Regions from separate parts of the Stenotrophomonas pigmentata genome, predicted to be linked through region 2. Evidence: riboswitches for the same ligand, from Rfam matches in the RefSeq annotation. Region 2 holds a riboswitch; the other holds the start of a gene.
The links. A riboswitch is a leader RNA that binds a small molecule or an ion and turns the genes downstream of it on or off. The one in region 2 is predicted to bind cobalamin.

Region 1 (5,037 bases), 490 kb from region 2:
GGTGCGGCGTGCCGGCAAGACAGTGACCTCGGCGCTGCAACGCGGGCAGAAGAATGTCGTGCAGGTGGTGGTGGCCGATGCGCCGTTGCCGGCGCGGGCCAAGCTTGATCTGGTGTTCATGGTGGACGCCACCGGTTCGATGGCCGATGAGATCGACAAGCTGCGTGACTCGCTGCAGGGCATCGTCCGCGATATCGCCCAGCTGCCGTCCAACCCGGACATCTGCCTGGGACTGGTGACCTACCGCGACCGCGGCGATGAGTACTTCGTGCGTGGCTGGGACCTGAGCAACAACGTTGCCGGCTTCCAGAAAGTGCTTGATGGCGTGCGCGCCAATGGCGGCGGCGATTACCCGGAAGCAATGAACGAGGCCTTCGGCCATGCGGTGCAGGCGATGAACTGGCGCGGTGCCTCGACTACCCGCCTGCTGGTGTCGCTGGCCGATGCGCCGCCGCACATGGATTACCCGCAGCCGCGCTACGAACAGACCATGCTGGCCGCGCTGGGCAAGGGCATCAAGGTGTTGAGCGTGGCCGCATCCGGCCAGGACACCACCGGTGAGATCGCGCAGCGACAGATCGCGCAGTACACCGGCGGGCGTTTCATCTTCCTGACCTACAAGGATGCCAGTGATCCCTCCAGCGGGCCGGGTAGCGAGACCGTGCATGAGGTGGAGAACTATTCGGTCGACACCCTGGACAAGCTGGTGGTGAAGCTGGTGCGCGAGGAGCTGGCGCAGTTGCCGAAGGGCTGAGCTGTGCTCCCTCCCTTTGGCGAAGCCAAGGGGAGGGTTGGGGAGGGGGAGGCTTTTGTGGCCAAAGCCGGGTCCTGTAGTGCCGAGCCATGCTCGGCATGGGCTTTACCGGTAATGCCTCTGCCGAGCATGGCTCGGCACTACCAAGAGCGGGTTTTACCGTGCTGGTAACGGAATGCTGTCGTCCTGGCCTTGCTCGCGCGCCGCCATCTTCGCGCTATCACCGCTCACCTGCATCATCTGCAGCGGCTGGCCATCAAGACGGAACTCCAATGCCTGCTGCAAGAGGTCCAACGCCTGCACCTGCGCGCACAAGGAACGTGCGTGCTGCTCCAAAGCGATGGTGCGGCCCTGCAGCCGCTGCTCCAGTTCGGCGTCGAGTTTGTCGGTGCGTCGTTCTAGTCGTTTCTCGCCGCCGGTGAACACCGCCCACAGCACACTGCGAGCGATCGAGCCGCTCAAATTCTCGGCAGCCGCTTCCACCCGCGACTCGAAGCCTTCGTCGAACAAGTCCTGCTCCCAGCGGCCGCGGCCGATGGTGGTATCGACGAAGCGTTCGGCTTCCTTGCGCAGCTTGCGGACCTTGCGTGAGTTGGCGTCGCCGGTCAGGGCTTCGTAGACCGCATCCAGGGTGTCGAAGCTGATGCCGACAGATTCCTTGGCGATGCCGGTCACCGCCGGCATCAGCCGGCGCACGCCATCCTCCAGTGCGCGCAGCCGTTGTGCATCTTCCGCTGAGACCGTCTGCATCCGGTTGTCGATGCTCAGCTGGCCGTCATGGAACACGATCTCGCGCATCGGCAGCGTATCGCGACGCAACCAGATACCGCCGCCGTCGACCAGCACGTTGTAGTCGGTGGACACACCGCACTGGTCGGCAGACAGCTCCGGCGCCTTGACCGTGCCTGCCTGGGCGGCCAGCGGCAGCAGCAGGGCAAGCGAAGTGGCGATGGGCAGCAGGCGCATGGCGGCGAGCTCGTGGCAGGAGGATGTCGCCAGCTTGGCCGCTCGCGGCAAGGGCTGCGCCGGCCGGAAGTCACGTCCCGAAATTTCATCAGAAATTTACGTTATCAAGTCAGGTGGTTTTCCTACAAAAAAACTCTGCAAAAGGCTTGACTGCGCATGCCGTTCGAGCAGGTTCCGGTGTCCGGTCCGGGCGCCAGACAGTCCAAGCCTTGTGCCACAAGGCTTGGCAAAGAAATACTAGATTTGGTGTTGACCCTGTAATACACCCCCACTATCTTGTGCTCCGTCGGTTCTGGCGGAATTTTCCGTCGGATTAATAGGGAAGCCGGTGATGCCTTCAAGGCTAGTCCGGCACTGCCCCGCAGCGGTAATTGGGAACGACCCCGCCAACAGCACTGAGGCACAGGCCTTGGGAAGCGGCGGAGTAGGAGAAGGCCCCCGCCTTCCTGCCCATGAGTCCGAAGACCTGCCGACAGCCACGCGATGCACACCGCGTGGTGCCGGCTGCGGTGTCTTCGAGGGGAAGACGGCTGGTGACGTGGTGCCGTGGCTGCTGCCGACCCTGGGTCGTGCGCTGTCGCGGCTGCTGCGACGCCGTCCTTCCATGCTCGCTGCTCCGTACCGGCTCTGCTTCCTGCGCGGGCAGGAGCTGCGTGCATAACGTTTGCAAGGACACCATCGTCGTGACTGCCACTCATACTGACGTCGCTCCGGCTGAAGCCGGTTTTGAACTGACCCCGCCGCCGACCGCCACCGCCATGAGCGTGACCAAGCGCAATGGCAGCACCGAGCCGGTAGACCTCAACAAGATCGTCCGCGCCATCCAGCGTTGCTGCGAAGGCCTGCACGCGGTGGACCCGATGCGGGTTGCCACGCGCACCATCTCCGGCCTGTACAACGGTGCCAGCACCCAGGAACTGGACGAGCTGTCGATCCGTACCGCCGCCCTGCTGATCGGCGAAGAGCCCGAATACGGCCGCCTGGCCGCACGCCTGCTGGCCAACTTCATCGGCAAGGAAGTCTCCGGCCAGGAAATCCATGCGTTCTCGCAGTCGGTTGGCCGTGGCCACGAAGTGGGCCTGATCAACGACCGCCTGCTCAACTTCGTGCAGGTCAATGCACGCAAGCTCAACGACGCGATCGATCCGTCCTATGACCTGAACTTCGATTACTTCGGCCTGCGCACCATGTATGACCGCTACCTGCTGCGGCATCCGCATTCGCGCAAGGTCATCGAAACCCCGCAGCAGTTCTTCCTGCGTATCGCCAGCGCGCTGAGCGAGGACGTGCCCGAGGCACTGGCGCTGTACCAGCGCCTGGGCAGCCTGGACTACCTGCCGTCCAGCCCGACCCTGTTCAACGCCGGCACCAGCCACGAGCAGCTGTCCTCGTGCTTCCTGCTGGACTCGCCGCAGGATTCGCTGGAATCCATCTACGACCGCTATGCCGACATCGCCCAGCTGTCCAAGTTCAGTGGTGGCATCGGCGTCAGCTATACTCGCGTGCGTTCGCGCGGCTCGCTGATCAAGTCGACCAATGGCCACTCCAACGGCATCGTGCCGTGGCTGAAGACGCTGGATTCCTCGGTGGCTGCGGTCAACCAGGGCGGCAAGCGCAAGGGTGCGGCCTGCGTCTACCTGGAAACTTGGCACGCTGACATCGAGGACTTCCTCGAGCTGCGTGACAACGCCGGTGATGACGCGCGCCGCACGCACAACCTCAACCTGGCCAACTGGGTGCCGGACCTGTTCATGCAGCGTGTCGAAGCCGACCAGGAATGGTCGCTGTTCGATCCGCGCGTGGTGCCGGAGCTGACCGACCTGTTCGGTCCGGCCTTCGAGCAGGCCTATGTGCAGGCCGAAACCCAGGGCAAGGCACGCAAGACCGTGTCGGCACGCAAGCTGTACTCGCGGATGATGCGCACCCTGGCCGAGACCGGCAACGGTTGGATGACGTTCAAGGACAAGTGCAACCTGGCCAGCAACCAGACCCTGCGCGCCGGCAACGTGATCCACCTGTCCAACCTGTGCACCGAGATCCTGGAGATCACCTCCAACGACGAGACCGCGGTCTGCAACCTGGGCTCGATCAATCTCGGCAACCACCTCGACGCACATGGCGATTTCGATTTCGAGAAGCTGGCCGAGACCGTGCGCCTGGCCGTGCGCCAGCTTGACCGCGTCATCGACCTGAACTTCTACCCGATCGAAACCGCCCGCCGCGGCAACCTGCGCTGGCGTCCGGTCGGCCTGGGCTGCATGGGCCTGCAGGACGTGTTCTTCCGCAAGCGCCTGGCCTTCGACTCCGCCGAAGCACGTACGCTGTCGACCAAGATCGCCGAGACCATCTATTTCCACGCGCTGGAAGTGTCCTGCGAACTGGCCCAGGAACGCGGCAAGCACCCCTCGTTCAACGACACCCGCGCCGCCCACGGCGAGCTGCAGTTCGATGCCTGGAACGTGGTGCCGGACGACGTCGAGCGTTGGGACGCACTGCGTGAGCGCATCAAGCAGCACGGCCTGCGCAACTCGCTGATCATCGCGATCGCGCCGACCGCGACCATCGCTTCCATCGCCGGTTGCTACGAGTGCGTCGAGCCGCAGGTGTCCAACCTGTTCAAGCGCGAAACCCTGTCCGGCGACTTCCTGCAGATCAACCGCCACCTGGTTGCCGAGCTGAAGCAGCTGGGCCTGTGGACGCCGGAAGTGCGCGATGCGATCAAGCTGGCCGACGGTTCCATCCAGAGCCTGCAGCAGATCCCGGAAACCCTGCGCCACATCTACCGCACCGCATGGGAACTGCCGATGCGTTCGCTGATCGACATGGCAGCTGCACGTGGTGCCTATATCGACCAGTCGGCCTCGCTCAACCTGTTCATGGAAAGCCCGAACATCGGCGCGATGTCGTCCATGTACATGTACGCCTGGAAGCAGGGCATCAAGACCACGTATTACCTGCGTTCGCGTCCGGCTACCAAGATCGCCAAGACCACGGTCAGCAGCTACACCCCGGTGGAAGCCGTGGCCTGCTCGCTGGAAAACCCGGAAGCCTGCGAAGCCTGCCAGTAAAGCTCAAAGCCCCTCTCCCGCCTGCGGGAGAGGGGTTGGGGTGAGGGCGCTCTTGAAAGCACGTAGCGCCAACCCCCAGGAACCAACCCTCATCCGGCGCTACGCGCCACCTTCTCCCGCAGGGAGAAGGGAAAGGAGATCCAACATGTCCGATTCCCCCCGTCAAATGCTGCTCGATCCCGGTTTCGAGCTGACCCTGCGTCCGATGCGTTACCCGGACTTCTACGAGATGTACCGCAACGCCATCAA
Region 2 (5,037 bases):
GTGCCCCAGCGCGCCCATGCCGGCACCAACACGATGCCGAACCACAACGGGCCTACCGCAAGCTCGGTCAGCAGCACGAACTTCAGCAGCAGCTGCATGATCAGCGTCACCACGCCGAACACGCCCATATGCGGGTCCTTGAGTACTTCCAGGAAGCGCTGCGGATTGCGATGCGCCGCACCGAAAGCATCGGCGACATCGCCGAGGCCATCCAGATGCAAGGCGCCAGTCACCCATACCCACATCAACAAGGTCAGCGCACCTGCCAGCCATGGCCGATCCGACAGGCCATACAGCGGCAGTGCCAGCAGCACGCCGATGATGGCGCCAACCAAGGGGTAGTACACCGCTGACCTGCTCAGATCTTCCTGGCGGAAGTCGCGCACCTGTGGCGTCGGCAACCGGGTCAGGAACTGGATGGCAAGGATCAGGCGGCGTCCAATCATGGTTGTCGCAACTCCAGCAGTTCACCCCACAACTGGCCGTCTTCGCCGCGCTCCACGCGCAGGCGTACACGGGTGCCGTAATCGATGCGCATCGCCCACAGCGAGGACAGGCTCATCCCACAAACCCGCGACACCACCAGCCGCAATACACCGGCATGGCTGACCACCAGCACCGGTTGACCATCACCATCATCTTCGTCCACCAGACGATGCAGCTGCGCTTCCACACGCGCCTGGAACTGCTGCCAGGATTCGCCATTGGGCGGCACCACATCGTGCGGTTCGCTGTAGAAGCCAGCAAGCTGTTCGGCAGGAACTTCATCGAAATGCAGTCCGTCCCAATCGCCGAAATCGAGCTCGGCCCAATCCGGGTGGATCTCGCAGAACTGGTTGCTGCCGGCCACCAATGCATGCGCGGTATCCAGCGCGCGCCGACGCGGCGAGGTGATCACCCGGCTCCAGCCAATGCCGGCATGGCAGCGGTGCAAGGTGTCCATCGCGCCATCGATCAAGGGCGGATCGGTGCGTCCGTCCAGATGACCGGCACGTCCAGTGGAGGCGTGCCGCATGAGATCGAGAATCATCGGCCACCACCGCGATCGGCAACGGCCGCTTCGGCGAACGTGGCCATGCTGTTGTGCAGGGCACAGGCCATGCGTACCAGCGGCAAGGCCAGCGCGGCACCGGAGCCTTCGCCCAGGCGCAGGTCCAATGACAGCAGCGGCTGCGCCTGCAGGGTTTCCAGCAGGCGGATATGACCGCGCTCAGCCGACTGGTGCGAGAACAGCAGCCACGGCCGCAGGCTCGGGTTGATGCGCACTGCCGCCAATGCCGCCGCAGAGACGATGAAGCCATCCACCAACACCGGAATACGGCGCTGCGCGGCGGCGATCATCGCCGCGCCCAGCGCCGCGATCTCCAAGCCACCGACCCGCTGCAATGCCGCGCAGCCGGGAGATTCGGCGGTGCTGATCGCTTCGCCATGCAGGCTCAACGCACGTGCGATCAGGTTCTTTTTCTGCACCATGCGCACCGCGTCCAGCCCGGTGCCAGCACCAACCAACTGATCGAGTGACATCTCGCCAAGCGCGGCAGCCACGGCGCTGGCAGCGGTGGTGTTGCCGATGCCCATCTCGCCGAGCACCAGCAGATCCGCGCCGTCGGCACAGGCAGCTTCCACCGCGCGGCGACCCGCATCGAACGCAGCCTCCAGATCCTCGACCGACATCGCCGGACCGGTGCTGAAATCCGCCGTGCCATGCAGCGTTTTGGCGCTGACCACTCCGGCAATCGCGGCGGTGGCGCGGCTGCCCACATCCCAGACATGCAGCGGCAAGCCAAGCTCGCGTGCGAGCACTGCAATGGCGGCGCCACCAGCGGCGAAGTTGTGCAGCATCTGCACCGTCACTTCGGCCGGGTAAGCCGATACGCCTTGCGCGGTGACGCCATGGTCGCCAGCAAACACAATCACCGGCACACGTAGCGCCGCGGGTTGATCCACGCCCTGCAGCGCGGCCAGTTCCACCGCCAGCGCCTCCAGGCGGCCCAGGGCGCCTTCCGGCTTGGTCAACTGGCGCTGGCGCAGCAGGGCGCGCTGCCGGTATTCCTGCGAAGGCTGGCCGCAGGCCTGCCCGTACCATGTTTCTGTCACGACACTTCCGATACTGCGTTTGCAGCGCGCATTCTAGCCATTCAGCAACAGCGCTGCGCAGGGCGGCGCCGCCAGCCAGCAGTCAGCCGCAACAAGCGCACAACCGTAGCCCGGATAAGCACAGCGCACCCGGGGAACGAGATTGCGACACCGGTGCAGGCCTGCAGCGTTATGAGCTCCCCGGGCGCGCTGACGCTTGCCCGGGCTAGGTTGAGCCGCGCTTGCAGACACTGCGCTATGCCGGCCGTTGCCGCCCGTTCCGGCAGCGCTGACAGCAATGGCTTAGAATGCGCGCACTTTCAGGTGACCGCCCGGCATTGCCGGTCGGTTGAAACGGGAAGCCGGTGCCGCGCATTGCTGGATCTCCAGCATGTCGCCATTCCGGCGCTGCCCCCGCAACGGTAAGCAGGACAAGACCAGGCATACCGCCACTGTGCTCGACACGGGAAGGCGCCTGGACGGAAGCGGCACATGCCGCCTCGCCTGCGAGTCCGGAGACCGGCCCGAAAGCCGACTGGTTGCGATGCGGAGGGCATGGCGGCGGCTGTAGCGCCGTGTGCGCCGCCTCCGTCTTCTCCCTCTTCTGGCAGCCTTCCCCATCCGCCTGCGCGGGAGCGTGCAGGCCCAGGAGCTTCCATGAAACTGTCTTACCACTCTCTTTCGCTCGCCCTTGCCCTCGCACTGCCGGGCGTTGCCGCCGCGCAGAATGCACCGACCGAGCTGGACGACGTCACCGTCACCGCGACCCGTACCCCGGTCTCCATCGAGAACAGCGTAGTGCCGGTGCAGGTCATCGACCGTGCGCAGATCGACCACAGCCAGGCCAACTCGCTGCAGGACCTGCTGCGCGGCCGCGCTGGCCTGGACTTCGCCAACCAGGGCGGCAACGGCAAGATCACCTCGCTGTTCCTGCGTGGCAGCAACTCCAACCAGGTGCTGGTGCTGGTCGACGGCGTGCGCGTTGCTTCCGCCACCAGCGGCATGGCCGCACTGCAGGACCTGCCGGTCGACCAGATCGAGCGCGTTGAGATCGTGCGTGGCCCGCGTTCGAGCCTGTACGGCTCCGAGGCCATCGGCGGCGTGATCCAGATCTTCACCCGCAACGCTGGCAAGGGCCTGCAGCAGAACCTGGCGATCACCGCCGGCAGCAACAACCTGCGTCAGGTCAGCGCCGGCTTCAGCAACCGCGGTGAGCGCGGCTGGATCTCGGCCCAGGGCGGCTACCAGGAAACCGACGGCATCAACGCCTGCCGCGGCACCGCCGCTGGCTGGGGCGCTGGCTGCTTCGCCGATGAGCCGGACCGCGATGGCTACCGCAACACCTCCATCAACGTGCGCGGTGGCTACGCCCTGACCGACACGCTGAGCCTGGAAGGCCATGTGCTCAACGCCGACAGCTTCAACGAATACGACGGCAGCATCTTCGGCGGCAACGAAGCCGACAACCGCCAGCAGGTCTTCGGCGCCAAGCTCGCCTGGGCTGCATCGGAGCGCTTCAACCTGAGCGCGCAGGTTGGCCGCAACCGCGACGAAGCCGACAACTACTTCGCTGATGCCAGCACCGGCACCCGCAGCTTCGCCAGCGCCTTCGATACCCGCCGCGACACCGCCAGCGTGCAGGGCGACTTCACCATCGCCGAAGGCCAGCAGATCACCGCCGGTGCCGATTGGCAGAACGACAAGGTCACCAGCTCCACCGCTTTCGACATCGACCAGCGCGACAACCTTGGCGTGTTTGCCGAGTACCAGGGCCAGTTCGGCGCGCACTCGCTGCAGGCCAGCGTGCGCAATGACGACAACGAGCAGTTCGGCAACCACACCACCGGCAGCCTGGGTTACGGCTTTGCCTTCGGTAACGGCTTCCGCCTGACCGCCAGCGCCGGCACCGGCTTCAAGGCACCGACCTTCAACGACCTGTACTACCCGGGCTTCAGCAACCCGAACCTGAAGCCGGAAGAATCCAAGAGCCTGAACCTCGGCATCGCGCAGTACGCCGACAACTGGAACTGGACCTTCAACGCCTATGAAACCCGCGTCGACCAGCTGATCGGCTATGACAGCAACTTCGACCTGGTCAACGTTGCCGAAGCCCGCATCCGCGGCGCCGAGCTGACCGGCTACCTGTCGCTGGCCGGCTTCGACATCAACGCCCAGGCCAGCTTCACCGACCCGCGCGACCACACCTCCGGCGCTGCCACCTATGACAACCTGCTGGCCCGCCGCGCGCGCACCAGCGGTCGTCTGGACGTGGACAAGAGCTTCGGCCCGCTGCGCCTGGGCGTAACCGCTGCAGGCAGCGGCCACCGCTTCGACAACGCTGCCAACAGCGTGCGTCTGGCTGGCTACGGCACCGTTGACGTGCGTGTCGAGTACGCCATCAACGATGCATGGAGCCTGCAGGCCAAGGCCGCCAACGTGTTCGACCGCGAGTACGAAACCGTCGCCTGGTACAACCAGCCGGGCCGCGAGTACCAGCTGACCCTGCGTTACAACAGCAAGGCCAACTGAGTCGGCGAAACCGCAGCGTCGCTGCGGTTTCCATCAGGCTGAAAACAAACAGGGCCGACGGTCATTCCGTCGGCCCTGTTCTTTTGCACCCAGCGAAGATCGTCAGAGCTTCATGCGCAGACCGATGTTGAAGGTGCGGCCAAGCACGTCATACACCGCGGCCTGGTAGCCGCTCTGGTTGAAGCCGGCACCGCCGGCCTCCGCGCCCGGCACACGCGGCGGCGCGCGATCGAAGGCGTTGTTGAGACCGCCGAACACGCTGAATTTCGGCGTGAACTGATAGCTGGCGTAGAAATCGCTGTAGAAGGTATTGCCTGCCCACTCGCGCTCATACGCGGCAGTTGAAGTATTGCTGCCACGCATCTTCGAAACATGCCGCAGGGTCCAGTAGACGCTGAGCTTGGGATTCGACCAGCCGGTGCGCACCGTGCC

Region 1: linked by a shared signal. The riboswitch ahead of Q5Z11_RS01330 (ribonucleoside-diphosphate reductase subunit alpha) and the one ahead of btuB (TonB-dependent vitamin B12 receptor) in region 2 are both predicted to bind cobalamin.

What each region holds. Positions count from the first base shown of each region.
Region 1 is NZ_CP130832.1:335,550-340,586, forward strand. It holds gene Q5Z11_RS01320 (VWA domain-containing protein) at 1-754, shown strand, start outside; gene Q5Z11_RS01325 (DUF2884 family protein) at 911-1,720, opposite strand; cobalamin riboswitch at 1,991-2,207, shown strand; gene Q5Z11_RS01330 (ribonucleoside-diphosphate reductase subunit alpha) at 2,479-4,788, shown strand; gene Q5Z11_RS01335 (ribonucleotide-diphosphate reductase subunit beta) at 4,934-5,037, shown strand, end outside.
Region 2 is NZ_CP130832.1:826,742-831,778, reverse strand. It holds gene cobS (adenosylcobinamide-GDP ribazoletransferase) at 1-446, opposite strand, end outside; gene Q5Z11_RS03710 (histidine phosphatase family protein) at 443-1,030, opposite strand; gene cobT (nicotinate-nucleotide--dimethylbenzimidazole phosphoribosyltransferase) at 1,027-2,097, opposite strand; cobalamin riboswitch at 2,382-2,618, shown strand; gene btuB (TonB-dependent vitamin B12 receptor) at 2,734-4,605, shown strand; gene Q5Z11_RS03695 (TonB-dependent receptor domain-containing protein) at 4,708-5,037, opposite strand, start outside.